DNA from 3 places in the Methylocystis hydrogenophila genome. Region 1 is predicted to be linked to each of the others. Evidence: predicted binding sites of a transcription regulator. Region 1 holds the regulator's gene; each other region holds the start of a gene.

Region 1 (10,187 bases):
CGGTCACTTTCGTCATCGGCAATGCGCACAAGATTTCCGGGTCGCTGCTCGCGCCCGGCACCACGATTTCGGCGACGATCGCCAATGAGTTCACCGAGGCGGTCGGCGATCTCTACACCTCGGCGCTGATCGAACTCGGCCTCATCCTCTTCTTCATCACCTTCGTCGTTCTGGCGGCCGCGCGTTACATGCTGATGCGCATCGAACAGAAGTCGGCGTAAGGGAGGCGCTTCATGTCTCTTTATGCATCTCGACGCAGCGCAAACTCCATCGCGACGACGCTCTGCTGGGTCGCGGCGATTTTCGGGCTGTCCTGGCTTTTTGTGATCCTTGGGGTGCTTCTCTATGAAGGCGTCCGCGGTCTGTCGCCGGCGGTCTTTGTCGAAATGACGCCGCCTCCCGGCAGCGCCGGAGGACTGCTCAACGCCATTGCCGGCTCGCTGGTCATGACCGCGATCGGCGTTGCGGTCGGCACGCCGCTCGGCATGCTGGCCGGCACCTACATGGCGGAATATGGACGCTATACGAAGCTGACCTTGGTCGTGCGCTTCATCAACGACATCCTGCTTAGCGCCCCGTCGATCGTCGTCGGCCTCTTCGTCTACACCATTCTGGTGCATCCGATGGGCCACTTCTCGGCGATCTCCGGCGCCGTGGCGCTGGCGCTGTTGGTCGTCCCTGTCGTCGTGCGAACGACCGAGGACATGCTGCTGCTCGTGCCGGGATCGATGCGCGAAGCGGCGACCGCGCTTGGCGCCCCACGCGCGCATGTCGTCGGGAAGGTCGCCTACCGCGCCGCAAAAGCCGGCCTCATCACCGGCGTGCTGCTCGCGGTGGCGCGCGTCTCGGGCGAGACGGCGCCGCTGCTTTTCACTGCGCTCAATAACCAGTTCTGGAGCACCGATCTTGCCGCGCCGATGGCGAGTCTGCCGGTCGTCATCTTCCAGTTCGCGCTATCGCCGTACAAAGACTGGCAGCAACTCGCCTGGACGGGCGCGCTGCTCATCACTGTCGCTGTTCTTGCCCTATCGATCGCCGCGCGCGCGCTCAGCGCCGGCCGGAGGAAACCGAAATGAACGCCGCTGTCCAAGCCACCAAAGAGCCGCCAACGAAAGTTTCGGTCCGCTGCCTCGATTTCTATTACGGCGCGGATCGTTCGCTCAAGAACATCAGCCTGCCGCTGCGCACCAACAAGGTGACGGCGTTTATCGGGCCTTCCGGCTGTGGCAAGTCGACCCTGCTGCGCGTGTTGAACAGGATGTACGATCTTTATCCGGGTCAGCGCGCAGAGGGCGAGGTGCTGCTCGACGGCGAGAACATCCTCGACCCGGCGATCGATCTCAACGCCCTGCGCTCGCGCGTCGGCATGATTTTCCAGAAGCCGACGCCTTTCCCGATGTCGATCTATGAAAACATCGCATTCGGCATTCGGCTGTATGAAAAGCTGTCGCGCGCCGACATGGACGCGCGCGTCGAAAGCGCGCTCCGCGGCGCAGCGCTTTGGGACGAGGTGAAAGACAAGCTGCATACGAGCGGTCTCGGCCTCTCAGGCGGACAGCAGCAGCGCCTCTGCATCGCGCGCAGCGTCGCGGTGCAGCCGGAAGTCATCCTGTTCGACGAGCCGTGTTCGGCGCTCGATCCGATCTCGACCGCGAAAGTCGAGGAGCTCATCGACGAGCTCACCCACCGCTACACGATCGCAATCGTCACCCACAACATGCAGCAGGCGGTGCGCGTCTCCGACTACACCGCCTTCATGTATCTCGGCGAGCTCGTCGAATTCGGCGAAACGGACGACGTCTTCAACAAGCCGAAGGAAAAGCGGACGCTCGACTACATCACCGGCCGTTTTGGCTAAACCAGCGATTCAAGGACGGCGCTCATGAGCGATCATATTGTTAAATCCTACGACCGCGACCTTGAGGCGCTCGGACGTCGCATCGCTGAAATGGGCGGCGTCGCGGAGAAGATGCTGGCGGAGGCGATGGATGCGCTCTCCGGCTTCAACGTCGACCTCGCCCATCGGGTCGTCTCCAGCGATCCGCGGCTCGACGCGCTGCAGCGAGAAATCGAAGAGAACGCCATTCTCACCATCGCGCGCCGACAGCCGCTCGCCGTCGATCTGCGCGAATGCATCGCCGCGATCCGTATTTCCGGCGACATCGAACGCGTCGGCGATCTCGCCAAGAACATCGCCAAGCGAACGCTCAAGATCGTGTCGGAGGCGCGCGTCCCGCGCGCGATCGTCGGTCTAAAGTCGATGCACGAAATCGCCGCGATGCAGCTTAAGGACGCGCTGGACGCCTACGCCTTGCGCGACACCGAGCGGGCGCGCGCGGTGTGGCAGAACGATTCCGATCTCGACGCGCTGGAGGACTCGGTATTCCGCGATCTGCTCACCTTCATGATGGAGGATCCGCGCAATATATCCTTCTGCACGCATCTGCTGTTCTGCTCAAAGAACCTGGAGCGGATCGGCGATCACACAACGAATATATCGGAGACGATCGTTTATCTCGTCACCGGCGAGGCGATGCCTACAGAGCGGCCAAAATCGCGCGTCGCCGACTTCGGGAAGGATGAGGCGGCCCAATGAGTGACGTGACGTCCGCCGTTTTACAGCGGAGCGGGAAAAGCGATCGGGCGCCGCGCATCCTCGTCGTCGAGGACGAAACGTCGCTCGCGACGCTGCTCGTGTATAATCTCGAAGCTGAAGGCTATCAGGTCGAGCATGTCGACAATGGCGACGAAGCCGAGCTGCGGCTCGCGGAGTCGCCGCCGGATCTCGTCATTCTCGACTGGATGCTGCCCGGCGTTTCCGGACTTGAAATCTGCCGACGCCTGCGCGCGCGGGACAGCGCCAGAGACATGCCTGTCATCATGCTGACCGCGCGGGGCGAGGAAGGCGAGCGCGTGCGCGGTCTTTCCGTCGGCGCCGACGACTATGTCGTCAAGCCGTTTTCGACTCCGGAGCTGATGGCGCGGGTGCGCGCGCTGCTGCGCCGGGCGCGCCCCGAGCGCGTCGCCTCACGGCTGACTCTCGGCGATATCGACCTCGACCGCGACACCCGTCGCGTGCGGCGATCCGCCCGCGAAATCCACCTCGGTCCGACCGAATTCCGGCTGCTCGAATATTTTATGGAGAAGCCCGGACGCGTGTTCACGCGCGCGCAGCTGCTCGACAGCGTTTGGGGCATGTCGGCGGAGATCGACGAGCGCACGGTCGACGTCCATGTCGGACGGCTCCGCAAGGCGCTGATCCGCGGCCGCGAGAAGGATCCGATCCGCACGGTCCGCGGCGCGGGCTATTCCTTCGACGAAACCTTCGGACACGAGTGACGCGTCCGCCGACGCAGATTACGCGTAGCGCTGCGTTCGGAGCTGATCGCGCGCGCGGCGGCGATCCTGGGCCGGCTGATAGGCGACGCGCGCATGATAGGCGCAATACGGCCCGCCGCCAACAGTCGACTTGCAGCCGCAGAAGCGGAACTCCGGCGACGTCGGATCGCCCATCGGCCAGCGGCACATGGATTCGCGGAGCTCCATGATCGTGACGCGCTCCGAAATCGGGATCACCACTTCTTCTTCAGGCGCAAGCCGCGGCGCCGCCAGCGCATGCGGCGTGAACGCGAGCGCCAGATTGCCGTGCGAGGCGACGCCGTTCATGCGCGGGTGCGTCGGGCGAGGAGCTTTGGCCGCGCGCGGCCGCTGCGCGCTCGCCGTCTTGGCGCGTTCGGCGAGTCCGAGACGATGGATCTTTCCGATCACAGCGTTGCGGGTGATGCCCGGTCCAAGTTCAGCCGCCACTTGGCTGGCGCTTAGACCATCGGTCCAGAGCTTGCGGAGCAGTTCGACGCGTTCGTCGGTCCATGACATCAGGCTTCTCCATTCTTTCGGGTCGAGCGCGGCTCGGATGGTTCTTCCGACCGCAGCGCAGGCCTGAAGCCCTGCGGCGATGTGATTGCGCATCAACACTCGAGAGAACACGCCCAAACGAACTACGCGGGCGCCGACTAGAAACTTTCTATTTACTTTGAATCATGCGCGAGTCGCGCTGGCAAGCGTGCGCTGGCGTTCTCAACAGGCTTTCGGCGAGACTGTTGCTCGCAGGACTCACCCTTGCGCAGCCGCGCCCGCCGCTTTGACGCGAATGATCGAACCGCGCCATGGATTTGACCGCGTCGGGCGGCGCGCTTAAAATCCGCTCTGAACTGCCGCCCGAAAAGGGCGGCGCTTTGTTTTTCGAGCTTCCTCTGGCTAAAGCCAGCGACGGGAGCATGGAGCAGGGCTTTTGACGTCAGCGCTTTATCCGACCTATCCGCGCGCCGATCTTGCGTTCAAACATGGCGAAGGCGCGTGGTTGACTGCGGAAAACGGCGACCGCTATCTCGATTTCAGCGCGGGCGTCGCCGTACTGTCGCTCGGCCACAATCACCCGCGCCTCGTCGAGACCTTGAAGCGCGCGGCGGAAGAACCGTGGCATGTCTCCAATCTCTTCCGCATCCCGCAAGCCGAGCGGCTCGCCGAGCGGCTCTGCGACGCCACATTCGCCGATCTGGTCTTTTTCACCAATTCCGGCGCGGAAGCGGTGGAGTGCGCGATCAAGACCGCGCGTAAATTTCACGCGGTCAACGGGCAGCCGGAACGCTATCGGCTGATCACTTTCGAAGGCGCCTTCCATGGCCGCACGCTCGCGACGATCGCCGCAGGCGGCAATGCGAAATATCTTGATGGGTTCGGGCCGCCCGTCGAGGGCTTCGATCAGGTTCCTTTCGGCGATTTCGACGCCGTCGAGGCGGCGATCACGCAAGAAACCGCGGGCGTCCTGCTCGAACCGATTCAGGGAGAAGGGGGGCTGCGCGTCTTTTCGCCGGCGTTCCTTGCGCAGCTGCGGGCGCTGTGCGACGCGCGCGGGCTGCTGCTGGCGTTCGATGAAGTCCAATGCGGCGTCGGCCGCACCGGCAAGTTCCTCGCCTGCGAACATGCCGGCGTCGCGCCCGATATCGCGGCGCTCGCCAAGGGGCTGGGGGGCGGATTTCCGATCGGCGCGTGCCTCGCGACGCGCGAGTCCGCCAAAGGCATGACGCTCGGCGCGCACGGCTCCACCTTCGGCGGCAATCCGCTGGCGACGTCGGTGGGCGGCGCCGTTCTCGACGTCGTGCTCGCGGAGGGCTTCCTGGCGCGCGTCGCGCAGCTTGGCGCGCTGTTGCGCCAGCGGCTGGCGGAGCTCGAGGACCGCTATCCGTCGCTCATCGAAGAAATCCGCGGCGAAGGGCTGATGTTCGGCCTCAAGACGCGGATACCGAACGGCGACTTCGCCGCCGCCGCCCGCGCCGAAGGCCTGTTGACGGTGCTCGCCGGCGACAATGTCGTGCGTCTTTTGCCGCCGCTCGTCATCGACGAGAGCGACGTCGCGGCGGCGTCGTCGCGCCTTTTCGCCGCATGCGCCCGGCTCGCCGCGCCCGTTGAAAAGCTCGGAGCCGCGTGATGACCGCCCATTCGCTGACGCGGCCGCGCAGCTTTCTCGATCTTTCCGATCACTCCGGCGAAGAGCTGCGCCGCATTCTCAATCTCGCGACGTCGCTCAAGGCGCGCCGCGTCAAAGGCGTCGCGCCGACCGAACGACCGCTCGCCGGCAAATATCTCGGCATGGTGTTCGACAAGCCCTCGACCCGCACGCGCGTCTCCTTCGACATCGCGATGCGCGAACTGGGCGGCGAGACGATCATGCTCACCGGCGCCGAAATGCAGCTTGGCCGCGGCGAGACGATCGCCGACACGGCGCGCGTGCTCTCGCGGTTTCTCGACGCGATCATGGTCCGCATTCTGTCGCACCCCGATCTCATGGAGCTGGCGCGCTTCGGCAATCTGCCGGTCATCAATGGCCTCACCAAACAGTCGCATCCCTGTCAGGTGATGGCGGACGTGCTGACCTTCGAGGAGCATCTCGGACCAATCGAAGGGCGCATCGTGGCCTGGAGCGGCGACGCCAACAATGTGCTCACGAGCTGGGTGCACGCCGCTGGCCGCCTGGGCTTCACGATCAATGTGGCGACGCCGGCGAACTTCGCGCCCTCGGAAGAACTGATGGGCTGGGCGAAAACCAATGGCGCGAAGATCAATCTGACGCGCGACGCCTATGAGGCGGTGGCCGGCGCCGACGCCGTCATCACGGACTGCTGGGTGTCGATGGGCGACGCGGACGAGGACCAGCGCCGCGCGGCGCTCGCGCCCTATCAGGTCGACTCGAAACTGATGCGCGCGGCCGCCAAGCACGCCATCTTCATGCATTGCCTGCCGGCGCATCGCGGCGAGGAAGTCACCGCGGAAGTCATCGACGGACCGCAGTCGGTGGTCTTCGACGAAGCCGAGAACCGCCTTCACGCCCAAAAAGGCGTGCTGTGCTGGTGTCTCGCGCCGGGGCAATTCTAATGGCGCCAGACGGGGGCTCGGCGCCGAGCCGGCCAGTCGCGCTCCATTCCGAGGATGACCGGGTGCTGCCCTTCGCCGTAGAAGCGCTCGACCTGCGCGGCCGCGTCGTGCGTCTCGGCCCGACGGTCGATTCCATCCTCAATCATTACGCCTATCCGCCGCAGGTCGCGCGCCTGCTCGGCGAAGCGGTGGCGCTCGCCGCGCTGCTCGGCTCGATTTTGGAATCGCACGGCCGCTTTCAGCTGCAGACGCGCAGCGACGGCCCGGTCGACATGCTCGTCGTCGACTATGACGCGCCGGGGAAGCTGCGCGGCTTCGCCCGTTTCGACGCCGAGCGGGTCGCGCAAATGCGCGACGCCTCGCCGGCGGCGCTGTTCGGACGCGGTCATCTGGCGCTCACCATCGAACGCGAGGAAGACGCCGCGCGCTACCAGGGCGTCGTGCCGCTGGAGGGCGAGAGCCTCGCCGAGGTCGCGCATATTTATTTCCGACAATCGGAGCAGATCCCGTCCTTCGTCAGACTCGCCGTCGCCGAAATCGTCACGCCGCAGGGCGCCGGCTGGCGCGCCGGCGGACTGCTGCTGCAATATTTGCCGCCCGGCGGGGCGCGCGCCCGCGATCTTCCGCCCGGCGACGCGCCTGAGGGCGCGGAGGAGCCTTCCGAGAACGACAGCGATCATTGGACCGAGGGCCAGGCGCTCGCCGCCACGCTCGAGGACCACGAGCTTGTCGATCCGGCGCTTTCGGGCGAGCGCCTGCTCTATCGCCTTTTCCATGAGCGGGGCGTCAAGGTTTTCACCGAACGCGCGCTCGAGGAATTCTGCCGCTGTTCGAGCGAGCGCATCGACAAGCTGTTGAGGAGCTTCTCGCCGCAAGAGCGCAGCGATATGATCGGCGACGACGGCCGCATCGGCGTCACCTGCGAATTCTGCGGCACGCTGCGCAGCTTCGACCCGACCGATTTCGACTGATCAGCCGCCAAGCGCAAAGCCGATAGAATGTCCGCTGAGTTTATCTTTCCGCCGCCGCCCTTCCCAAGCGTCGCCATCGCGCAGGATGCGCGGCGATTTCCCGTGCGGCGGATCTTCTGCATTGCGCTGAACTACGCCGCGCACGCCCGGGAAATGGGAAAGGACCCTGCCGAGGGCGCGGACGCGGAGCCGCCGGCGTTCTTCTCCAAGCCCGCCGACGCGGTGGTCGAGAGCGGCGCGACGATTCCCTATCCGACGCTGACGCATAATCTTCACCACGAGATCGAATTGGTTGCGGCGCTGGGCAAGGGGGGCGCCGATATTCCCGCCGAGCGGGCGCTCGACTGCGTCTTCGGCTATGCCGCGGGCATCGACCTGACCCGGCGCGACCTGCAAGCCGCGGCGCGCGGCGCCGGGCGGCCGTGGGACATGTCCAAAGGCTTCGACCATTCGGCGCCCATCGGCGCGATCAGCCCCGTCGCCGCCATCGGCCATCCGACGCGGGGGCGCATCGCGCTCTGCGTCAATGGCGCGCTGCGACAGGCGGGCGACCTTGGCGATCTTATCTGGAGCGTGCCGGACATCATCGCGGCGCTGTCGCGAAATGTCACGCTTGCGCCCGGCGACCTCATCTTCACCGGCACGCCCTCGGGCGTTGGACCGCTCCTTCCCGGGGACATTGTCGACGGCGAGGTGGAACATGTCGGCTCCGTGGCCGTAAGCATCGGAAAATAACCGAGGTTGCGCCAAGCAGGGAAACCCGGCTATTTGCACAGGCGTGAAACGCCTTCGCGCGATCTTGCGCAACCGTGGTTGCGCCTCCACTGAGCCGCCGGCGCGCGAGGCTCTAGACATGCCGGTCAATCTCGACCCCGAAAACTGGGACGACTTTCGCGCCGAGAGCCATCGCGCGCTCGACATGATGCTCGACTATCTGCGCGACATCCGCGAGCGCCCCGTCTGGACCGAGCCAAGCGAAGAAGCGCGGGCGCGCTTCAAACGCGACCTGCCGCAAGAGGGCCGCGACCTCTCCGCCGTGCTCGAGGATTTCGACCGCTACATCAAGCCCTTCGCGACCGGCAACACCCATCCGATGTTCATGGGCTGGGCGCAGGGCGCGGGCACGCCGGCCGGCATGATCGCCGAAATGCTCGCCGCGGGCATGAACTCCAACTGCGGCGGACGCAATCACATCGCCATCGACGTCGAGCGCCAGATCGCCGCCTGGATGGCGCAGGCTTTCGGCTTTCCGCCCGACGCGAGCGGCGTTTTCGTCACCGGCACCTCGATCGCCAACTTCCTGTGCCTGCTCGTCGCGCGCGACCAGGCCTATGGCGACAAGGACGTTCGGCTTAACGGGCTCTGCGCGCTTCCGGGCCAGCTCATCGCCTATGCGTCGCGAGAGGCGCATAATTGCGTGCGCCAGGCGATGGAGCTGGCGGGCCTCGGCGCGCGGCATCTGCGCCTCATTCCTTCGGACGAGCGGCGCGCGATGAAGGTGCGCGATCTTCGCCGCGCCATCGCCGCCGACCGCGCGGCGGGGTTCAGGCCGTTTCTGATCGTCGGCACGGCGGGCACGGTCGACACTGGCGCCATCGATCCGCTCGACCGGCTCGCCGACGTCGCGCACACCGAGGATTTATGGTTCCATGTCGATGGAGCCTTCGGCGCGCTGGCGGCGCTCTCGCCGGCGCTGAAGCCGCTCGTCAAAGGGCTGGAGCGGGCCGACAGCGTCGCCTTCGACTTTCATAAATGGCTGCATGTCCCTTATGACGCCGGCTTTTTTCTGGTTCGCGACAAGGAAGCCCATAAGCGCGCCTTCGCGGCGAACGCGGCCTATCTGACGCGCGCGCCGCGCGGCCTCGCGGCGGGCGACACCTGGCCCTGCGATCTCGGCCCCGACCTGTCGCGCAGCTTTCGCGCGCTCAAAGCCTGGTTCACCATCGAAACCTTCGGCGCCAAGCGTTTGGGCCAATGCATCGAGCAGACCTGCCGCATGGCGAAGCGGCTCGAGGCGTGGATCGCGCAATCGGACGCCTTCGCGCTGCGCGCGCCGGTGACGCTCAACATCGTCTGCTTCGGCGTCAAGGACGATGAGGACGGGTCGCTGGCGCGCGAAATCGTCATGGAGCTGCATGAGCGCGGCGAGGCGGCGCCGTCGCTGACGATCCTCGACGGGATTCCGGCGATCCGCGCCGCGATCATCAACCACCGGACCGAAGAACGCGACATCGACGCCTTCACCGAGTTTCTCGACGCGGCGCTACGCCGCGCCCGCAAGGAGCCGCATGATTTCGGCGCGCTGATCGAACCGCACGGGCCGGGCAAGACCCGGCTCTCCGAAGATTGACGCCGCTTGTCGTGAGCCTGTCATATTTCGCCGGGCTCTCTTTTCGACCCTTCCCGTGAGCGCCGCCATGATCCCAGACCGCCTCGCACAGCCGCCGCGCGCCGCCATTCCCGGATGTCTCTGGTTCGTGCGGTTCGACGGCGCCGGCGAAGCCGCGCCCGGAACGGCCGAAGACTTCGAAAACATCGGCGCGCCGCGCGAGGGATTTTTGTGGCTGCACATGGATCTCGCCGACGTGCGCTCGCGCCCGCTGCTGGCGCGCATCGCGGCGCTTTCCGAAGACGCCCGCGATTCGCTGTGCGACCCCGTCGACCACCAGCACCTTGAATATTCAGAAGGGTTGGTCAGCGGCGCGCTGCTCGACTATGAGCGCGATCTCGGCGGCCCGACCTCGCGCACCGACTATGTCCGCTTCGCCGCCGGCGCAAGCTTTT
Region 2 (10,187 bases), 1.9 Mb from region 1:
ACGACAGGGGCGAGAACGCCGGAGGGGCCGTCGAACGGATAATAGCGAAGGCTCGTGAAGACCATGTTTTCGTCCCCACGCGGCGCCCCGCCCCAGCCGGCGAAGCCGTTTCTCACACTATAGGAATACTGCGCGCCGGCCTTAATCTTTCCGGCAGGACCGCTATAGAGCGTATGCCAAATGCCCCCCGTGATCTGACGCAGGTCTTTTGTCTGGCTCGAACACGGAAAGATCGAGGCGTTCGTAGCCACCGCGGCGGCCGCCACGTCGTTTTCGAGGCCGCAGCCGGTAGTGTTGTAGGCCCAGTTTCCGAGGCCGCCGACGAAAAGCGTTCCGCCGATATTGCTCCATTGCGGTTGCTGCCCGGCAAATTCGCCGCCGACGAAGGCATAGACGTCCGTTTGCGGCGTGGCGTGCAGGGTCACGCCCGCCATAGCGATGCGCTCGGCGATCCACTGCGGCGCGCCAGACAATTGGAAAGTGGCGTCCGGCAGACCGCCCGCGCCGTAACGGCCGATGCCCTTGCCGATCATGCCGGTGAACTGGAAGTCGAGCAGATTCGGCCACAGCTGCACAACGACGCCGCCGCCGCCGCCGCCGCCCCACTGGCTATGATTGCCCCAGTAGGAGCGGTCCGTCACGTCGCGCAAAATGCCGAAGCCTTCGACATGGATCTTGCGGTCTATGACCTGGCCGTCCCAAGCTAGCTTGCCGATCACGTCGGGGATGCGGTTGAAAGAGTAATTATTGCCGGAGAAGAACAGGCCGCCGCCGGTCGGGGGCGCCAAGAGGATCGGCGAGCCCTCGAGCGGGAGAACGGTCGTGCCGAACGCCGTGGGGCCCGGCGGGGTGAAGGTTGTGGCGCCGCTTTCGATGGCGAGCGAGGCCCAAATCTGCTTGTTGAAGTCCTTGGTGAGGCGGAAGCCAGGTTGACGCGCCCAGTTATAGCCCGGAAGGTACTGGTGATCGATGACGGGCGGCTGCAGGGACGTATCGGGCCGGATGCCGACCGAATTCATCGTCACGAGCGACCACATCTGGCCAGCCGCAACGTGCACGCCGTATTCGTCGAAGTCGACGTTGCCATAGGCCTGACGCAGGCGAACATTGTAGGAATTGCTCAGGTTCGAGTTCGCCGTCTGCGCCGCGCCAAGGAAGTCGACCTCGCCATACGCCATGAGATGGGTCTGCTTGTCGAGATCGGCCTTGATCATCAAGGCCGGACGCGACGGACGAGCGCTCGCGCGCCATTCTGACGTGTGCGTGCCGGGTATGAAGCCGTATGGAATATTTTGGAACGGCGTATTGATGTCGGCGCCCATCCAACGGCTGCGATAGACGCTTTCCGCCGCGAAGAAGCCGGCGGGCGTGATTTCCAGACCTTTGAAATACAGGTGATCCGGGCCGGGGAGTCCGGAGGACGGCGGCGCGACAGCCGCTTGTTCGACGTGCGCCGGCGCCGCCTTGCCCGCGCGCCTGTGGTGCGCGCCGCCGTTCGCATCGCTCCGAAGTCTGGCGAGTTCCGCCTCCAGCGCCTGCACCCGCAGCTCGAGCGCGTCGTGTCCCGCCGCATTCGCGCCGGTCGCCAAAAGCAGAACGCCAAGCGCCGCCCCGGCAAGCGCTCGTTTCTTCGTCGATATTCTCATGTCAGCCTCGCGCCTTCATTAGCGTTAGAAAACAACGCGCGACTTATGGCCATCACAGGATGACAGCTCCATGACTTATAAAGTACAAGCTTAGTATTTTGAAGATCTAATTAATGTGTTGCCTGCGTACCACACCTTTAAGTACATATTTATACAGCACCAAATGCCATTGATTGATCAAACAAGACTTATAACTACACAACTATTTTAGTACGCAGCATATAACTTTGCGTACGTGCTTATACTTTTTATGACAACAATCGCACTGTGCCAAGCTTTATCAATTCCAGCAAACTTTCAGCAATATTATTGCTGCGTTATACGCTGCGTAAACATTACAGAAACACAGCTCCATTTTCAGAAATACCTCAGCAACAGACGCCTGCGACTATCGGTTCGGGTTAGGCGAACGCCAGGGCGCGTCGCCTCCCTGCGATGGACAACAGAGCCCCAACCCCAAAAGCGATGGGGCGCTACAAACGGGCCCTGTAAAGGGACCGCGACAGCTGCAGGCTTCTGACCTGCCGGCCGTGGGCAAAAGCCCGCCGACCACGGTCGATCCACCGGGCGCAAAGCTTATCGCCGCAGGGGCGTGGTGGCGGACTTGGCTGAACGGGGCTGAAACAATCCTCGTCGATCAGCCGCTCGCAGGATCGAAGCCTGCGAGCGCTCCCGTGAGCGAAAGATCGGGTCCGAGATCACATTCAGAAAAGACGTGAGTCGAAGGTGGATTCGAATGAGAATGTTCCCGATATCCGGGACGTTCTCATTCGTCGTTCACGAACCTTCAGCCGGGAATCCCTGCTCTGGATTCGAGTGGACGCTTCGTCTCGCTAGGTCAGTCTCGTCCTAACCGGCGGACTTGCCGCAAAGACTATCTTTGGGCATGTTGGACGCGAACTTCAGCAACCTGGCGAGGCGCACACGCCTCGCTCGCCCAATCAAAACGACGCCGTCATCGGCGCTATCCCAACGGCGTCTCGTTGGCGTAGCGCGGGTTTATCTCGCTTATTTTTGAAAGCGACGAACGTGCTGCTCATCGATGATTTTCTCGACGACGACCAATGCGCGCGCTTGCGCCAGCGCATTCTCAACGCGCCCTTTGTTTCGGGAGCGTCGACGGCAGGCGGAATGGCGGCGAACGTCAAGAAAAATCTTCAGCTTGACGAGCGCAAGGCGGGCAAAGTCGTCGACGAGATCAAGTCGCTCATCCTTGCGCACCCGGGCGTCGATCTCTTCGCGATGCCGGAGAAGCTCGTCGGCGTGATCGTCAATCGCTACGACGAGGGAATGGAATACGGCAATCATTCGGATTCGCCGATCATGGAAGGCGTGCGCTGCGATTTGTCCTTCACTTTGTTTCTGGAGGATCACAGCAACTATGATGGCGGCGAACTCGTTCTCGAGCAGGAGCACGGGCTCATCAAGGTCAAACCGAAAATCGGCAGCATCTTCGTCTATTCGACCGGCCTGACGCATCGCGTCGCCAAGGTGACGCGCGGCAGCCGTCTCGCCTGCGTCGGCTGGATCAAGAGCCGCATCCGCGACGAAGGCCGCCGCAAAGTTCTACGAGATCTCAACGCCGTTCTTGGCGCCTATATGGAAAAGAACGGACATGACGCCGTCGCCGATCTGCAGCTCAAAATCATCGGCGATCTGATCCGGATGTGGCACGAGTGATATGGATTCCAGCTAATTCGTTCGCTTGGACGGCGCCATTCCCCGCAGGCCAAAGGCCTGACCGGGAATCCAGACCCAATCCAAAAACGCTGGTCTTGGTCTTGATTCCCGATCGCGCGCGTTGGGAATGACAATCCGAGCCGTTCGAACGGCTTTCGTGTAAAGCCCCCGCCCCTGCGCGGTTCCCGCAAACGTAGATCAAAACAAAAATCCCGCCGGGAGAACCCAGCGGGATTGCTTGAGAGTCAGACGTGAGAGTCTCTTACCACCAGACTTCCGCGCGGGTGAGGAAGGAGTTGGTGTCGTTCGAGTTGAGCCAAGGCTGGTTGTAGGGCGCGACATTGGCGAGGACGCGGCCGTAGTTGAACAGGAAGCGGTAGCCCTTTTCCGGATACCAGTTCAGGCCCAGCGTGATCTTGTTGACGCGGCCGCCGGTGAGCCCGACCGAATTCGCGGCGAGAGTGGCCGGGATCAGTCCCGTAGGAGTGGCGACGCCGGGAACGAGGCCAAGCGCGCCATAGGCCGGGAGATAGCTCCAGGCGCCTTGCGCGCCGTTGTCGAGATTGATCGAGCTCCAGCGCGCCGCGACTTCCCAGGCGCCATAGCCGCCCTTGCTGATCGGATTGAGGATCTTGGGCGCCGTCGAGAAGGTGTAGGGCGTGTTGATGTTGTGCTCGATGTCCGTGTAGCCGGTGATGCGCGTTTCGCCCGTCAGGAACAGCTGAGCCTGCGCATAAAAGCCGTCGAATGACGCGGAGCTTTGCAGACCCTGTCCCGCAGCAAGGCGCGCCGCCTGAAACGCGGGGACGCCCGTCAAGGCGGTGGGGGTGATCAGCAAACCCGCCGACGTGTAGGAGTCGCGGCTATAGTAAGAGCGCGAATATTCGGCCTGGATGCTGAAGGGGCCGTGTATGGCGACAAACTCCAGGTTGAAAGCTGCGACGCTCCTCAGACAGTTGTTCTGGACGAGTTGGCCGTTGAGAGTCGTGTTAGCCGCCCAGCGTGAGCCGGCGAGACTGAACGGTCCGCCCGGATTGCACGACATGTCCGGCGTGCCGAGCAGGCGCGTGTTGAGCGCATTCGCCTCGTTGCGCACGCCGCGACCGACCAGCAATTCGTCGTTCGAAGCGCTGCTCGCGCCGTTGTTCTTATAGTATCGGCCCGTGGCGCCGATATGGATCAGATCCTCTTCCGTACGGATCGGCAGGTAGACCGCGCGGCCGTCAACTTCCCAATACTGGCCGAGCTGATTGTTGAATGGACGGTTGGCCGTATCCTGCGGGCTGGTGCTGTAGATGCCCGTCTTGACGCCCCAATTATGATCGCCGGTGGAGATCGACGCGCCGAGATGTCGCCGTGGCGTGTTGAACGCGTCAGACATCATCGAACGCTCGATGAAGGTGATGCCGGAATTCGAGGTGCTCATCGCCTCGAGACCCAAAGGCCTCAACTGATTGGCGAGCTGAATGACGATATCGCGCTCATAGGGCAAGCCGAACTTCGCCAGAATCGGATATTTGAACGCCAGCCAGGCGTCGCGAACGTTGGCCGCGCTCACAGCGCCGCTGCTTCCGCCGAATTCAAACTGCGTCCGGTAATACCAATATTTGAACGCCTTGCCGGCGATGTCGAGACGGGCGCGGCGCAGCAGCACATTGCTCGCGTCGCCATTGGCCGGATCGCTCTGCCAGCCGCCGTCGGCGTGAACGCGGCCGCCGACATGGAAGGAGAAGGCCTTGTCTTCGGTTTCGACGAAGAGGCCGTTCTTGAAGCTGACGAAGACCGGCGGCGGCGGCGGATGGCCATGGCCGTCCTTGCTCACATGCGCCTGAGCGGCGTTCGCGACATTCGTCGCGCGCTTGACCTCGGCGCGCTGCTTGGCGACCTGCGCTTCAAGCTGCTGCAGCCGCGCCTTCAATTCGCGAAGCTCGGACGCGGTGTCGGCCGCGGCCGGAGTGGCCGAAGCCGAAGTAAATAAGCCGAACGCAGCGATGGCGAGCGCGCGTTGTCCAACTCCAAGTTTCATAATTCAATCCCCCGGTTAGCTTTCGGGCGACAGTGAAGCCGACGCTGGATGACAGGCCCGTGACAAACTTTGCCCTAGCCGTAATGTGACGTTGCGAGTGAGAGCTGGTGTGGCGCCAGCGCCACAGTCCTGGCGACTGATCATTGTTTTTTGTGGCTTTGCCGTCACAGCAGAAGTTTTTTTCCGAAAGCGTCATCGCAAATTTGCGGCTTTTTCGACGCAACTCATCCGCACCGGAAGAATCGATCGGCTACTTCTTTCGTGGTCGGCGAGTGGCATTACGCGTCACGCGTAATTCGGCGCGCGCAGCCGCACCACGCTGACTCCGCCGCCTCGTCGCTCGACGCAGATTTTCGTGGCGATGCGCTGCTGGAGCGAATCGACATGGCTGATCACGCCAACCCGCCTGCCCTGCCCCTGCAGCGTCTCCAACGCGTCGATGACGACGTCGAGGGTCGCCGAATCGAGCGCGCCGAATCCTTCATCGATGAACAGCGTGTCGACGAATGAATCGCGCCCCTCGAGTCCGGCGAGCGCCAAGGCGAGCGCCAGCGACGCGAGGAAGCGCTCCCCGCCGGAGAGCGAACGCGTCGAACGGCGCTCGTCGCCAAGATCGCGGTCGATGATCTGGAGGCCCAGCGACCCGGCCTCGCCCGAGCGCTCGAGCGCATAGCGCGGCGCAAGCAGCGCCAGGCGCTGATTGGCGAGCCCGACGAGATGCTGCAGCGTCGCGGCCTGCGCGAAACGGCGGAACTTGTCGCCGCTCGCCGAGCCGATGGCGTCATTGATCTCGCTCCAGAGTTTGGCGTTGATGCGCGCCCGTTCGAGCTCGTCGGCGAGCGCTGTCGCGCGTTGTCGCGCCTCATCATCCTTCGCGCCGCGCTCGCGCAGCCCGCCGAGCCGCGCCGACAATTCGTCGAGGCGACCCGAGATGCTCTTCTCCTCCGCGGCGAGCTGCTCACGCGAAACGTCCGCCGGAGCGACGGCCTGGGCTTCATCGAAATCCACCTGCCGCGCGTTGACGGCGGCCTCGGCGGCGGCGCGCCCGGCTTGCGCCGCTTCGACGGCGCGGCGCAGCTCCGCCTGCGCTTCGCGCGACATCGCAAGAAGAGGCGCCGCAGTCGCCTCGTCGAAGCCGGCGCCCTCGAGCGCCGTCGCAAAGGCCATGCGCGCTACTTCGGCGCGCGCCGCCGCGCTTTCCGCCGCGCTGGCGCAATGGGCGTGACGCGTCTCGCAGGCGGTTTTCCACTGCTGGGCTTCAGCGAGAAGGTCGCGCGCCTCGTCCCGCGCCGCAAGAGCCGCCCGGTGGCCCGCCTCGATGCGCGACCGATGCGCGGCCGTCGCTTCTCCCTCCAGAAGCAGCGCGCGCGCATCGCGGGCCTCTGCCAGGCTCCTTGCGCGCGCCTGATGATCACCCTTCGCTTCAGCCTCGCGGGCGCATGCGCTGTCTGCTTCCGCCGCAATGCGCTCCGCGGTCAGCCCGATCGCGGCGAGTTTTGCGGCGATTTCATCCGACCGCGCCAGCGCCTCCCGATATTGCGCGCCCGCCGCCTCGAGCCGGCGGCGGGCAGAAGCGGCGTCGCGATCGAGATCCGCGGCCGAGAGGTCGCAAAGCTGGAGATAAGGCGCGAGCGCGCGATCGAGCGAGTCGAGACGCTCGATCAATCCCGCGCCTTCTGCTTTCGCGCGGGCCCGCGTCTCGCGCGCCGCTTCGAGCGAATGGGCGAGCGCCGCGCGCTCCTCCTGCCGCGCGTCGAGCGCCAGCCGAATCGCGTCGCGCTCTTCGCGCAGCCGATCCCGCTCCTCTCGCAGCCGACGCGCGGCGAGAAGCTTTTGCGCGACGCCATCGCGCGCGGTCGCAAGCTCCTTCGCCAACGCCTGCAGTCGCGGCGAGGCTGATGGTATCGTCGTCGGCGGCGCCAGCTCCGGCGTCATATCTCGCGCGCGATCCGCAGTCAGCAGCGACGCATATTCAGCCTCGGCGCGCGCGCGAGCCGCTTGCGCTTGCGCCGCGCGACGCGACGCGTCTTCGTGAAGCGCATGCGCCTGCGCCGCCCGCGCGCTCAAGGAGACAGCCTCCTCGTCCAATCTGCTGAGCGTTCGCCGCGCCTCGTCGCGCCGCGCCCGCAGCGCTTCGATTAACGCGCGCGCCGCGTCATGCGTCTCGGCGAAAGGATGTTCGCGCGCGCCGCACACGGGACACGGCGCATCATCGGTCAACGCCGCGCGCAATCGCAGCGCATGGGGATCCGCCGCGGCGTCCGCCAATTCGCCGAAGCGTTCGGCCTCGGCGCCTTGCGCCGCCTGTCGCGCGCGCTCCGAATGCAATCCTTCAAGCTTCTGTCGAACCGCCGCTTCGTCCTGAGCGTAGCGGTCGATGTCCTGATGCGCGGAAGCCACCGCGACGTCCGCCTCGTCAAATGCGCGCGCGCATCTGCGCAAAGCTTCGTTCAGCTCGACGGCGCGCGCCAAATCGTCGGCGCGCGCGAGCGCGGCCGGTTCGTCGAGCGCGGCGAGCGCGCCGTCGCGGTCGGTGATTTGCCCGGCCAGCTTTTCGCAGGCGGCTCTGTCCTGCGCGTCGCGCGCGTGAAAGTCCGCAAGCGTGGCGTCGCCTCGATCGATGTCGGCCAAGGCCGCAACGAGCGCGCGATCGCATTCCCGCCTAGCCTGCGAGATTTCGGCGCGCTTCGTCAGCCAATCGTCGATGTCTCGCCAGCGTTCGCTGAGCGCCCGCGCCGGCTCGAGGCGCGCAAGATCGGCGAGCGCCCTCTCCTTCTCGCGTTCGATATCGGCGCGCCGTTCGCTTGTTTCGGCGCGTTCGTCCCGCTTCGCCTGCGCGCGCGACGCGGCGTCCTGAGCGACGCTCCGCGCCTTCGCCTCCTCCTGCGCCAGGTTGGCGATGCGCGCGTCGAGCGCCGCGGCTTCGGACCAGATCGGCGCGAACCGGGCGATCTCCGCTTCCGAGGCGGCCACCGCCTCCGCAGCGGAGCGCGCTTGCGCCTCAAAAGCGGCGAACGCTTCCTGCGCGGCGCCCGCTTTCGCTTTCGCGTCGGCGTCGTCTTTGAGCGCCGCCGTTTGCGCTTCCTCGGTGCGCCGCATCTCGTCCCGCGGCGCGCACAGCGGCTCGACCCGCGCGAGCGCCGCAAGCGTTTCGCGCCGCGGCGCCATCTCGTCAAACGCCCGCAAGGCGCCCTCGCGCGCCGACATCGCCTGCGCGAGTTTTGCGTGCGCCTGAGCCAAGGCGTCGAACCGGCGCAGCGCATCAGCCGTCGCGGCGCGCCTTTCGGCGACCTGCGCGCGTTCGGCTTCGGTCGCTGCGACGTCCGCCTCGACTGCGGCGCGCTCCTCTTCCGACATCACGCCGATTTCGGCGCGACGGCGTTCGATAAGCGTCGTCGCCTGCTGCGCCTCGCGGGCGCGCTCAAAGGCCCGCTGCGACAGAACGCCATAGATTTCTGCGCCGGTGATTTTTTCGAGAAGTTCGGCGCGCTCCTTCGCGTCGGCGCGCAAAAACGCGTCGAATTCGCCCTGCGCCAAAAGCGCCGTGCGACGAAACTGGTCGAAGGTGAGATCCGTCAATTCGACGACGCGGGCGTTGACGGGCTCTATGCCGCTCTCGACCGGCGCGACGATTTCGCCGGCCTCGTCGATTCGCCACAGCGACCTGACGCGCTTTTGCAACGCCCCCGACGCTCTGCCGCGCGCGCGCTGCAGGTCGCAGCGCGACCGGTAGCGCAGCCCGTCCATGCCGATAAAATCGACTTCGGCGAACCCGCGTCCGGCGCCGCGACGAAGAATTGCGCGCGGGTCGCCAGAGCCGAGCGTCTCTCCGGAGGGATCTGGCGCGCCTTCGCTCGCGCCAGCTGCGACGACGCGCGGGAATTTGTCATAAAGCGCGAGACAGATCGCGTCGAGAATCGTCGACTTGCCCGCCCCGGTTTCCCCAGTGATAGCGAAGAGCCCCGCCGAGCGCAGCGGCTCGCTGTCGAAGTCGATGGCAAAGCCTTCGGCGAGACTGGCGAGATTAGCGCCTCTGATCGCCAGAATGCGCAATGTCACGCCTCCTGCAGAAGACGCTCGAAACAGTCGAAATGATTGTCGGTCGGGGCGACGCCGTGCGCCTGCTCAAAAGCTTCGCGAAACAAATCCGTCGGTTTGCGCTCGGCAAGGCGCAGCGGCGTCGGGGCCGCCGCCGGCGCTTGCGTCCGCTCGACGCTGGTCGAAACGACGCGCAGCGGGAATTTCTCGCAAATGGCGTCGAGCTCGGCTTTTAATCCAACGGCTGGGCCGTCGACACTGACCGCGAGATGCGCGAAGGGCCAGGCGTCTATCGGCGCCGAAGCGTCCAAATCGAGCGCCGCAAGCGCGGACTCAAGTTCAGCAAGGCGCAAAGCGCCGCTCGCCGGCGCCCGCAAATGACGGACGGGGCGGATGATCGGCGCATGTTCGACGACAACGGCGCCGCTGTCATCGACTTCGACGATGCTGACCCCATGCGCATAGCCGATCTCGGTCTTCGACATGGGAATGAGCGAGCCGGAGTAGCGGATCGTCTCGCGGCCAATGGATTGCGGACGATGCAGATGGCCAAGCGCAACATAAGCGATATCGGGCGAAAACATGTCGGACGGAAGGGCGTGTTCGCCGCCGACGAGAATCCGTCGTTCTGACCCTTCCGATTCGAGCGCGCCCGCGACATGAAGATGGCCGGTGACGATGAGCGGCGCCGCGCCGATGTCGCGCCGCGCGCTTTCGACCGCCTCGCGATAGGCCTCGCGCACGGCGCTGGCGGCGCCGCCTCCGCTCGTTACGGGCAGATCCACCGCGCGCGGATA
Region 3 (10,187 bases), 1.6 Mb from region 1:
CCAGCGCCCTCGCTCGGAGCGGCGACGCGCGCCACTGGCGCGGTGATGAATGAGGGAAGCGCCGTCCCAGGTTCGCTCTCGGCCGCGCTGGCCTCGGGGCGCGGCTGGAAGCGTCGGTCGCGGCCGCGCTCATATCCCTGGTGACGCGGACGGTCGCCGCCCTCGGCGTTGCGGTCGCGGTTGAACGGCGGTCGTTCATGCCGCTGCGGGCGTTCCGGACGCTCCGCGCGATCGCCGGCGCGCATCTCGCCGATCGGGCGCTCCTCAAACGGCTGCGGCTGCGGCTGGGGCTGCGAAAAATGCGGCTGCGGCTGCGGCGCGAAGGGCGGCGGCGGCTGGAAGGCCGGCGGCGGCAGCCGTTCGGCAAGCGGCGCGAAACGGTCGGGAAGCGGGGCGAAATCGTCGTCGTCCTCGGAGGTGTCGATCTCCGCTTCCAGCTGCGGGCGTCCATAGCCGTTGACTTGCTGCTGCTGCTGCGCGGCGGCGATCAGCCGGAAATAGTGCTCCGCATGCTGCAGCAGGCTCTCGGCCATGATCGTGTCGCCGGAAGACTGCGCGTCGCGCGCGAGCTGTAAATATTTTTCGGCGACATGCTGAGCCGTGCCGCGGATCTTCACGTCGGGGCCATTCGACTCATAGGATCGTGTAAGCGGATTGGGCCCTTTGCGGTTGCTCCGTCCGCGCATTCTCTTGTTTTGCCCTGGTCTCATCAAACTCCCCGAAATCTTGCTGCGCTCGGCCCCGCCTGCGCGGCGTTCCCAACAAAGTCGCCGCTAAATTCCTTCGCCCGGCGCATGCGCCAACGGACAGGCGACAGCAATCCGTTTCGGACTCAAGCTTCGATAACGCTGTGCGCGAGTCGATTTCCTCAAGTCGGCCGCAGTCGGCGGCCCCACGTCGCTCTGCGCCAATTCCCCTCAGCGCAACTGCTTGATGTCCAACGCGACTGCATGCCTGCCTAACGGACCACAACGCCCCCGACAATCGAAGTGGTCTTCACTCCGGCGCTATCATGTCGATTTCGACGTTGCTCCTGGCCGGTCGTTTCGGGCTGCCGTTCGCGAAGCGGCGCCAAAGCGTTTCGAGTTCACTCTCGAAGTCGGCGATCGGTTGGACCTGGGATGACTATAGTGGAGGGGGTGGCCCCCAACAAGGCCGAGCGCGGCGCGACGGGCCAAAAAAGGGGTTACTGTCGCCAATATGTCACGGCCTTGGCCGTTCAAGCCGCGCCGCGACGACCCTCTCGTGGCCGCCAATGTCGCGCGCCACGCGCTCGATTTTGAAGCCCTCGGCCTCCAGCAGCGCGGCGACGACGCCAGCTTGATCGAAGCCGACTTCGAACGCCACGACGGCGTCCTCGTCCATGAGCCGCGGCAGGTCGCCGATGATCTCCCGATACCGCTCGAGCCCGTCGGCGCCGCCGTCGAGCGCCAGCGCCGGATCATGGAGCCGCACCTCGGGATCGAGTCCAGCGATATCGTCCGTGCGCACATAGGGCGGATTGGACACGATGAGGTCGAAACGCGCCTGAAGCGCCTCCGCCCAGCGGCCGCGCACGACCGCCGCGCGGTCCGCCAGGCCGCATCGGGCGAAATTTGCGGCGGTGGCCGCGCAGGCGTCCTGCGAGAGATCGACGGCGACGGCGCGCGCGGCCGGAAGCTCGCTGAGCAGCGCGCAGGCGATCGCGCCCGAGCCGGCGCCGAGATCAAGTATCGAGAGCGGCGCGCCGCCCCGTTCCGCAACGAAGCGCAGCGCCGTCTCGACCAGCGTTTCCGTGTCGGGCCGTGGATCGAGCACTGACGGCGCGACGGCGAGGTCGAGCGTCCAGAATCCGCGCTCGCCAAGAATGCGCGACACTGGCTCACGGGCGGCCCGTCGCGCCGCGTAGCGGGAGAGGGCGCGCGCCTCCTCCTGAGAAAGCGGCGCGCGTGGCGTCATGGCGAGTTCGAGCCGCGTCAGTCCTGTGGCGGCGCGCAGCAGAGCGCGCGCGTCCTCCTGCGCGTCGTCGATCCCCCGCGCGCCGAGATAGTCCGCAACTGTCGCGATCGCCTGGGCGCGCGTCAGCGGATCGTTCGTTGCGGCCTTCCTCGCGCCCAGACTCATCTCTACCCCCGGCTGGCGAGAAGCGCCGTCAGCCTCTTTGCGAAAGCCGCTGCGTCGATCGGGTGCTCGCCGTCGGCGACGCGGGCGAGATCGAGCAGCAGAAACTGATCGTCGCGCGCCGCTTCGCGCCCCTTTGCGCGCAAGGCCGTCGCAAGCGCGACGATCGCTTCATGCCTCGGGTTGATCTCCAAAACCGGCTTTCCGAAGGCCTGTTGTCCATGTTCGGCCAGAAGGCGGGACAATTGGCGGTCAAATCCGGTATCGGGCGCCACCAGGCAAACGGCGCTGTCGGTCAGCCGCGTCGAGGCGCGCACGTCGTCGACATGATCCGCAAGCGTCTCCTTGAGGGCCGCAAGCAGGTCGGCGACGTCGGCCGGCGCCGGCGTCTCGGTCTTGGCGTCCTCGACCAGCGCGATCGAATCGATGTCGGCCTGGCCCTGCGTGACGGATTTGAATGGCTTGCCTTCATAGCCGAGCGCGCTCGTCACCCAGAAGGCGTCGACGGCGTCGTCGAGAAGCAGCACTTCGACGCCTCTCGCCCGGAAGCCTTCAAGCTGCGGGCTGGCGCGCAGCCGCTTCATGTCGTCGCCGACAAGATAATAGATCGCTGTCTGATTTTCCCTCAGATCGGCGACGTAATCCTTGAGCGTGCGGGTCTGTTCCTCGGACTTCGTCGAGGCGAAACGCGCAATTTCGAACAGAGCGTCGCGGCGGCTCGGATCTTCATGCAGCCCCTCCTTGATCACGGAGCCGAAGTTCTTCCACACATCCGCGAATTTTTCGGGCTCGGCGTCCGCGAGCTTTTTGAGTTCCTGCAGAATGCGCGTGGCGATGGCCTTGCCGATCGCGCCGGCGACCGGGCTTTTCTGCACCATCTCGCGCGAGACATTGAGCGGAATGTCGGCGCTGTCGACGACGATGCGCATGAACCGCAGCCAGGCGGGCAGCAGCTCCATGTCGCGCGAGATCAGCACGCGCCGCACATACAGCTTGGATTTGCTCTTTCGCGCCGGGTCGAAGAGATCGAACGGCCTCGCGCCGGGGACGAAGGCGAGCACCGTATATTCGGTGCGTCCTTCGGCGCGCCAGTGGGCGGTCAGCGCCGGCTCGTCGAGCTGCCCGGACAATTGCCGGTAAAAGTCGACATATTGCTCATGCGTTATGTCCGACTTCGGCTTCGTCCACAGGGCGACGCCTTCGGCGATCCGCCGCGGCTCTTCGCCCGGCGCCGCGATGAGATCGATCGGCGCGGCGATCGCGCCCGAATGTTCGCGCACGACGCTTTCGACCCGCCAGCCGTCAAGAAATTCATCGCTCTCGGCGTTGAGATGCAGCGTGACGCGGGCGCCGACGGCGGGCGCCTCTTCAAGCGGCAGAGCCGCGATCTGATAGGAGCCCTTTCCGTCTGAACTCCACAGCCAGGCCTGATCCTCGCCTGCCCGCCGCGTCGCGACCTCGACGCGACCGGCGACCATGAACGCCGAGTAGAAGCCGACGCCGAACTGGCCGATGAAGCCGGCGTCCTTCTCCTTGCCGAGTTTGTCGAGAAAGGCGCGGGTCCCCGAATTGGCGATGGTGCCGAGCGCGCCGATCAGCTCCTCGCGCGACATGCCGACGCCATTGTCGGCGATCGTCAGCGTGCGCTTCTCCTTGTCGAGTGAGATCGTGACCAGCGGCGCGGCGGCTTGCGCGGCGAGTTTTTCGTCGGAAAGCGCCTCGTAACGCAGCTTTTCGCAGGCGTCGGCGGCGTTCGAGACGAGTTCGCGCAGAAAGACGTCGCGCTCCGAATAGACGGAGTGCGTCATCAGCTCGAGCAGCCGCGCGACGTCGGCCTCAAAACCGAAATTGGCGGCGGTTTGCGGATCGGCGGCGGGAGCCGCGGCGGCGACGGATGCGGCGTCGTCGGTCATGTTCTCTCCGATGAAAAGAAAAAGAGAATGCCCGTCGCGATCGGCGCGACAGCGCATCTTGAGTTCGTCATTGTCGGGAATTTTGCAAGAGCCGCGGCGGCGGACCGCCGCCATGGGCGCCGCCTCGGGCCGCTAAAAGCGGACGAGGCGACTAGCTAAAGCTAGACGGGCCGGCGCGGGAGCGAAACTCCCGGCCGGCCCGACCATCGCCACGACCTCTAAATCTCGGAACCACACGCTTCGGGGGGCTGGGGGGCTGACGAAACCGAAAACGCGTGGCCCCGAGCTGTCGAGGCAATGAACTTCATTTTGGGCGGCGCGTTTGGCTGGCAAGGGGCGCCATGCCGGCGAAAGTATGATTCTTCCCAGCCAAATCTTATCAGCGCGCAAAGACACGAAGATTCTCGTCGTAAACCGGTCATTAAGTCTTGCCCGGCGCATCCTTGCGGGCCAACATGGTTAAGACAGATCGAGGAGAGCGGACGCATGGCGGAGTCGGAGACGACGGAGCCCAGCCGGGTTCGACCCGCGCTCGTCGTCGTGAACGGCGCTTCGCCGGACGCGGCGTCGGGCGCTCGGGGAGACAAGCGCGCGCCGGTCTCGTTCAGCCGCCTGGAGCTCAACGTCATCTTCAATCTTTACGGCGCGAAAGTCGCGCAGGGGGAATGGCGCGACTACGCCATCGACTTCACGCCGGCGAAGGCCGTGTTCTCGATTTTCCGGCGCGCGAGCGAGGCGCCGCTCTATCGAATCGAAAAGGACCCGGCGCTGGCGCGTCGGCAGGGCGCCTATTCGGTCATCGCGGCGACAGGACTCGTGCTCCGGCGCGGCCATGATCTGGCGCGCGTCGTGCGGGTTCTGGATCGCGCCTTAAGGCTCGTCGGCGCCGAATAGGCGCACAGCCTCTCACAAAGGCGTCGGCGCAAGATCAGAAGCGGTCGGCTCGATAGGGCGCGGGATCGATGAAGGGCTGTTCGCCCGTCATCATATCGGCGAGGAGCCGGCCGGAAACCGGCCCGAGCGTCAGCCCATGATGCGCATGGCCGAAATCGAACCACAGGCCGCGATGACGCGGCGCCGGACCGATGATCGGCAGCATGTCCGGCAGGCAGGGCCGGGCGCCGCGCCAGGGGTCGGGGTCCAGCCGCTCCGCCAGCGGAAACAATCGGCGGGCGGTCGGTTCGCAAACCTCGATCTGCACCGGCGTCGGCGGCGCGTCGCGGCGGGCGAATTCGGCCCCGCTCGTCAGCCTGACGCCGCGCCGCATCGGCGCCAAAAGATAACCGACGTCGGCGTCCAGGATCGGATGATTGAGCGTTGCGCCGTCCTTCGCCGCGTAATGCATGTGGTAGCCGCGCTTCCAGCCGAGCGGAATGCGATAGCCGAGCGGCCCATAAACAAAATCCGACCAGGGGCCGAGCGTCACGACCGCGGCGCCCGCGACGAGCGGCCCTGGCGCGGCCTCGACGCGCCAGCGCCCGTCCGGCTCCTGTGAAAGGCTGCGCGCGTCTCCGGCGAGCAATCGCCCGCCGCGCGAGACGAACAGATCTGCATAGGCTTTCGAGAGAGCGGCGGGATCGATGATCGCGGCGGTGTCAAGGTAATGGATGCCGCCCATGATCGGGGCGAGATCGGGCTCCAGCGAAGCGACTCCGGCGGCGTCGAGCGTGTCAATATGTAAGCCATAGGCGCGCAGCCGCTCGGCGTCGGCGAGGCCGGCGGCGAGAGTCTCTTTGCTGCGATGCAGCTTGATCCAGCCGGTCCTGCGCAGCAGTTCGCCGGCGCCTGCCTGCTGGATCAGCGCCTCATGCTCGCTCAGGCTGTGTTCGATCAGCGGGCGCCGCGCTTCGATGTTCCGCTGCACCCGCTCAGGCGCGCTCTCGCGCCAATAGCGCAACAGCCACGGCCCCACCGCCGGCAGGGCGGACAAATGATAATGCGCCTCGGGCAGGAGGTTCAGCGCATATTTGATGAGCTTCGCCGGGTCTCGCGGGAAAAGATAGGGAATGAGCGAGGAGCGTTCGATCAGTCCCGCGTTGCCGAAGCTCGTCTCCTGTCCTGGGGCGCCGGCACGATCGATGAGCGCGACCTCGCGGCCGCGCGCCTGCAGATGCAGCGCGGCGCTGACGCCGACGATTCCGGCGCCAAGAACGACGACATCGGTGGTCTGCTGCATGAGGCTCTCCGGAAAAGCCGAATACTGCGCGCTGGCGAGCGAACCCCGGCGCGGACATTTGTTCATCCGCAGCAATATTTCGGCCAGGGGGATGGCGTGCTCGAACAGACTTAGCGTTCTTTGTGCCTAGCCGGTTTCAACCAAGGCGCTTCGCGCGAGGCCACCTCGCCGATCGCTGCGGATCACGGAGGCGTTGCGGGGCGTATAGCTAGGACGACCGGTAGGCCCCACATGTCGCCGCCCGGAACGAGGGGCTGCAACAGCTGAATGTCGCGATCCTTGGCCTGCACCTCCATAGATCCACAATGACGGCGGCGAAAATCCCCGAGCGCGATCGCCTGACAGGAGACCGGGCCGCCGTCGAGATTGAGCGCGAGCTTCAGATCGAGCGGCGCCGCGCGCAGCAGCGCGGCGAGCTTTTCCAGAGTGAGCAGCGCATCTTCGCTCGTGCCGATGATTATGCGGTTGGCGCGGTCCTCGCCGAGGAAGGTGCGGTTCGCAAGCCATTGGGAGGGCGTGGCGCGGCTCGCCCCCGTTTCGTCGAGCAGTAAGGGATAGGAGACGAGCGCATTGTCGGCGCCGATGAAAGCGCTGCGCCAGTCCTTGTCCTTGAGGTCGAGGAGTCGGGCGGCGCCCGGCGTGACGACGAAAGCGCCATGGACGCCGACATAGTCGGTGGGGCCGAGATCGACGCCTTCGCTGCGAAAGGGCGTATCGGGCTCACCCTTCTGGCCGAAATAGCTGCCATTGATGACGAGCGTCGCGTGAAGATCGCGCATCCAATCATCGAGGTGGCGATTGCCGCTAGGATCGCTGTGAACCGAGAAGCGCCATAGCTTCGGATCGATGCGGGCGAGAAGGAGCCGATCCGCTTCCTTTCCCGCGACGAGAACCGGCATTTCGGCGGTCTCGAATCCTGGCGCCCGAGTCATCCAACGGATTTCGCCCGGCTCCGGCGTGAAATCATGCGCGAGAGCGTAGCGCACGCTCTGGGTAAGGCGAGAGTCGAGGGCGTTGACCGCGACCCAGATAGAGGCGCCCCGCCGCAGAATGGCGTTGAGGCCATAGCTGCCGTTTCGAAAATAGACGATGCCGAGCCCGGCGGCGATGGTGAGAACAACGAGAAGAATAGCTGCGAATATCTTGCGCATGTGCGCCTCCTATGCGTGCTTCATCTTCGAGCTTTGCGGCTTTTTCGGCGCCTAATTTCCTGCACTCATGTCTTTGCAACTCATTTATTAAAAAGACGGGAAGGACACGAAGAGATCCAGTCCCTTCACTCCGCTCGTGGAAGGGCCTAAACGATCCTCTTCCCGCAGCCTCTGCTGCGCCGAGAACTTTTCCAAAAGGACGCTTACGCCGATGATCCCCCGCTATTCCAGACCCGAGATGACCGTCATTTGGGAGCCGCAGACCAGGTTTCGCATCTGGTTCGAGATCGAGGCCTACGCCTGCGACGCGCTCGCCGAGATCGGCGTCATCCCGAGGGAGAGCGCCAAGGCGATCTGGGACAAAGCGGATTTCGTCACCTTCGACGTCGCGCGCATCGACGAGATCGAACGGGTGACAAAGCATGACGTGATCGCCTTTTTGACCCATCTCGCCGAATTCATCGGCGCCGAGTCGCGCTTCGTGCATCAGGGCATGACGTCTTCCGACGTGCTCGACACCTGTCTCGCCGTGCAATTGTCGCGCGCCGCGGATCTCCTGATCGCCGACGTCGACGCGCTGCTCGCGGCGCTCAAGACCCGCGCCTATGAGCATAAATACACGCCCACCATCGGCCGCTCGCACGGCATTCACGCCGAGCCGACGACCTTCGGGCTGAAACTGGCCCAGGCTTACGCCGAATTCACTCGCGCGCGCGAACGGCTGGTCCAGGCGCGCCGGGAAATTTCGACCTGCGCGATCTCGGGCGCGGTCGGCACTTTCGCCAATATCGATCCGCGCGTCGAAGACTATGTGGCGCATAAGATGGGGCTGACGCCCGAGCCGATCTCGACGCAAATCATTCCGCGCGACCGCCATGCGGCGTATTTTGCGACGCTCGCCGTCGTGGCGTCGTCGGTCGAACGGCTCGCCATCGAAATCCGCCATCTCCAGCGCACCGAAGTGCTTGAGGCGGAGGAGTATTTTTCGGCGGGCCAGAAGGGCTCGTCCGCCATGCCGCATAAGCGCAATCCGGTGCTGACCGAAAATCTGACCGGCCTTGCGCGCCTCGTGCGCGGCATGGCCATCCCCGCGATGGAAAACGTCGCGCTGTGGCACGAGCGCGATATTTCGCATTCTTCCGTCGAGCGCATGATCGGTCCCGATGCGACGGTGACGTTGGACTTCGCGCTGGCGCGCCTGACGGGCGTGATCGACAATCTCGTCGTCTATCCGGAAAACATGCGCAAGAATTTAGAAAAGCTCGGCGGCCTCATCCATTCGCAGCGCGTGCTTCTGGCGTTGACTCAGAAAGGCGTGTCGCGCGAAGACGCCTATGCGACGGTGCAACGGAACGCCATGCCGGTCTGGCATAGGGCGTTCGAAGGACGCCCGTCGCAAGAAAATTTGGAGGGCGATTTCCGCGCGCTGCTCGGGCAGGACAAGGACGTAAGCGCGAAACTATCGCCGGCGGAATTGGACGCGCTGTTCGACCTCTCGTACCACTTCAAACATGTGGATACGATTTTCGCGCGGGTGTTTGGGGCGGCTTAGCGCCGATGCCGATCTCCAGATATCCAAGCTGCAATTCTCTCGCGAAGGCGATCAGCGCGGCGGTGAAGAGCGCCATCGCCACAGCGAACAGCAATCCCGCGCCATACTCGTGGCGCATATGCAGGTAGGCCGCCCCGAAGCTGACGATGACGAGAACGCTCGTCACGATGCAGCTCGCCACGCCCCAGTAAATGGCGTAATGCATCAGCATGCCGCGCTGTTTGAGGATCGGCAGTTCTGCTTTCAGATGAGCGTGCGCCTCTTTATCGTCGCCCCCCTGAGCGATGATTCTCGAACGATCGACGATGCGGTCCAATCGCGAAACGAGGACGGACAAGAGCTGCGCTTCCGCTGCGAGCAGAAATGCGGGGCCGGTGACCTGCGAGATCACATTGGAAAGCTGTTCGATCGAGGGCGGGTCAAAGATAAAGATCATGACGGTCTCGGAACGTTTAGTCTTGCATGCGGGTCCAGCCAAGTTCAATCCGGCGGCGCGCCAGTCAAGCGCTACCGTGACGGCCAGCGCCATTTTGGCGACTCATGCTCCGGCGCGAGCGTCTCGCCCAGACGCTTCTCCAGCGCGATTTCGACGCAACAATCGTCTTTTCTCAGTTCCGAGACCAGTAGGGCCGAGTGCGACACGACGAACAGCTGCGTCTCGTTGGAGACCCTGCGCATGAGCCGCGCCAGCGCGCCAATGAGATTGGGATGGAGGCTCGCTTCAGGTTCGTTGAACACCATCAGCGGCGGCGGGCGCGGCGTCAGCAGCGCCGCGACGAGCAGCAGATAGCGCAGCGTGCCTTCCGAGAGCTCCGCGGCGTGTAGCGGCCGGAGCAAACCGTGCTGGCGCATCAGCGTCTCGACGTAACCGTCCGACGCCGAAATATCGATCGTGCTGGATGGAAAGGCGTCGTCGATCGTCCCTGCCAGGCCGTCCGCGTCGCCAATTTCCAGAATGGTTGCGAGCGCCGCCGCGAGGTCTGCGCCGTCGTCAGCGAGCGCGGGGGTGAAGGTGCCGATCTGCGGGCGTCGGGCCGGGGCCTCGCGGTCGGCGCGCAAATTGTCATAGAAGCGCCAGCGCCGCACCGTCTCGCGCAAGATCGAGAGATCATGGGCGTCGCGCAGGTCGGCGCAGTGCGTCATCATGCTGTCGACGCCGGCGAGCGAAGCCGCGGCCTGCCGCCATTCGCCACTTTCCGCGCGAATGCGGACGCTCGGTCCGCGTCGCTCGGCGAAAAGATTAGCAAGGCCGAGATGTTCTCCGGTCCATTGCGCCTCGAGCTTGATCTGCGGAT

What was found. Region 1 encodes PhoB, which activates phosphate uptake and scavenging genes when phosphate is short. Its sites were predicted from a motif close to TGTCATNNANCTGTCAT; they were not measured.
Region 2: a site for PhoB is predicted at 5,401-5,417, ahead of BN69_RS02785 (OprO/OprP family phosphate-selective porin). Genes of this name have one in related genera too.
Region 3: a site for PhoB is predicted at 4,419-4,435, ahead of BN69_RS04160 (DUF2794 domain-containing protein). Genes of this name have one in related genera too.

The regions. Positions count from the first base shown of each region.
Region 1 is NC_018485.1:2,471,317-2,481,503, forward strand. It holds gene pstC (phosphate ABC transporter permease subunit PstC) at 1-221, shown strand, start outside; gene pstA (phosphate ABC transporter permease PstA) at 234-1,076, shown strand; gene pstB (phosphate ABC transporter ATP-binding protein PstB) at 1,073-1,858, shown strand; gene phoU (phosphate signaling complex protein PhoU) at 1,883-2,596, shown strand; gene phoB (phosphate regulon transcriptional regulator PhoB) at 2,593-3,339, shown strand; gene BN69_RS12030 (GcrA family cell cycle regulator) at 3,358-3,876, opposite strand; gene BN69_RS19970 (hypothetical protein) at 4,167-4,295, shown strand; gene BN69_RS12035 (aspartate aminotransferase family protein) at 4,292-5,488, shown strand; gene argF (ornithine carbamoyltransferase) at 5,488-6,432, shown strand; gene BN69_RS12045 (Hsp33 family molecular chaperone) at 6,432-7,403, shown strand; gene BN69_RS12050 (fumarylacetoacetate hydrolase family protein) at 7,431-8,138, shown strand; gene BN69_RS12055 (pyridoxal phosphate-dependent decarboxylase family protein) at 8,257-9,753, shown strand; gene BN69_RS12060 (CorA family divalent cation transporter) at 9,821-10,187, shown strand, end outside.
Region 2 is NC_018485.1:579,322-589,508, forward strand. It holds gene BN69_RS02775 (hypothetical protein) at 1-1,646, opposite strand, end outside; gene BN69_RS02780 (Fe2+-dependent dioxygenase) at 2,676-3,326, shown strand; gene BN69_RS02785 (OprO/OprP family phosphate-selective porin) at 3,589-5,352, opposite strand; gene BN69_RS02790 (AAA family ATPase) at 5,638-9,411, opposite strand; gene BN69_RS02795 (exonuclease SbcCD subunit D) at 9,408-10,187, opposite strand, start outside.
Region 3 is NC_018485.1:884,810-894,996, reverse strand. It holds gene BN69_RS04175 (DUF4167 domain-containing protein) at 1-686, opposite strand, end outside; gene prmC (peptide chain release factor N(5)-glutamine methyltransferase) at 1,204-2,103, opposite strand; gene htpG (molecular chaperone HtpG) at 2,106-4,127, opposite strand; gene BN69_RS04160 (DUF2794 domain-containing protein) at 4,500-4,907, shown strand; gene BN69_RS04155 (NAD(P)/FAD-dependent oxidoreductase) at 4,942-6,189, opposite strand; gene BN69_RS04150 (phosphodiester glycosidase family protein) at 6,372-7,340, opposite strand; gene purB (adenylosuccinate lyase) at 7,552-8,892, shown strand; gene BN69_RS04140 (DUF2721 domain-containing protein) at 8,846-9,328, opposite strand; gene BN69_RS04135 (AAA family ATPase) at 9,400-10,187, opposite strand, start outside.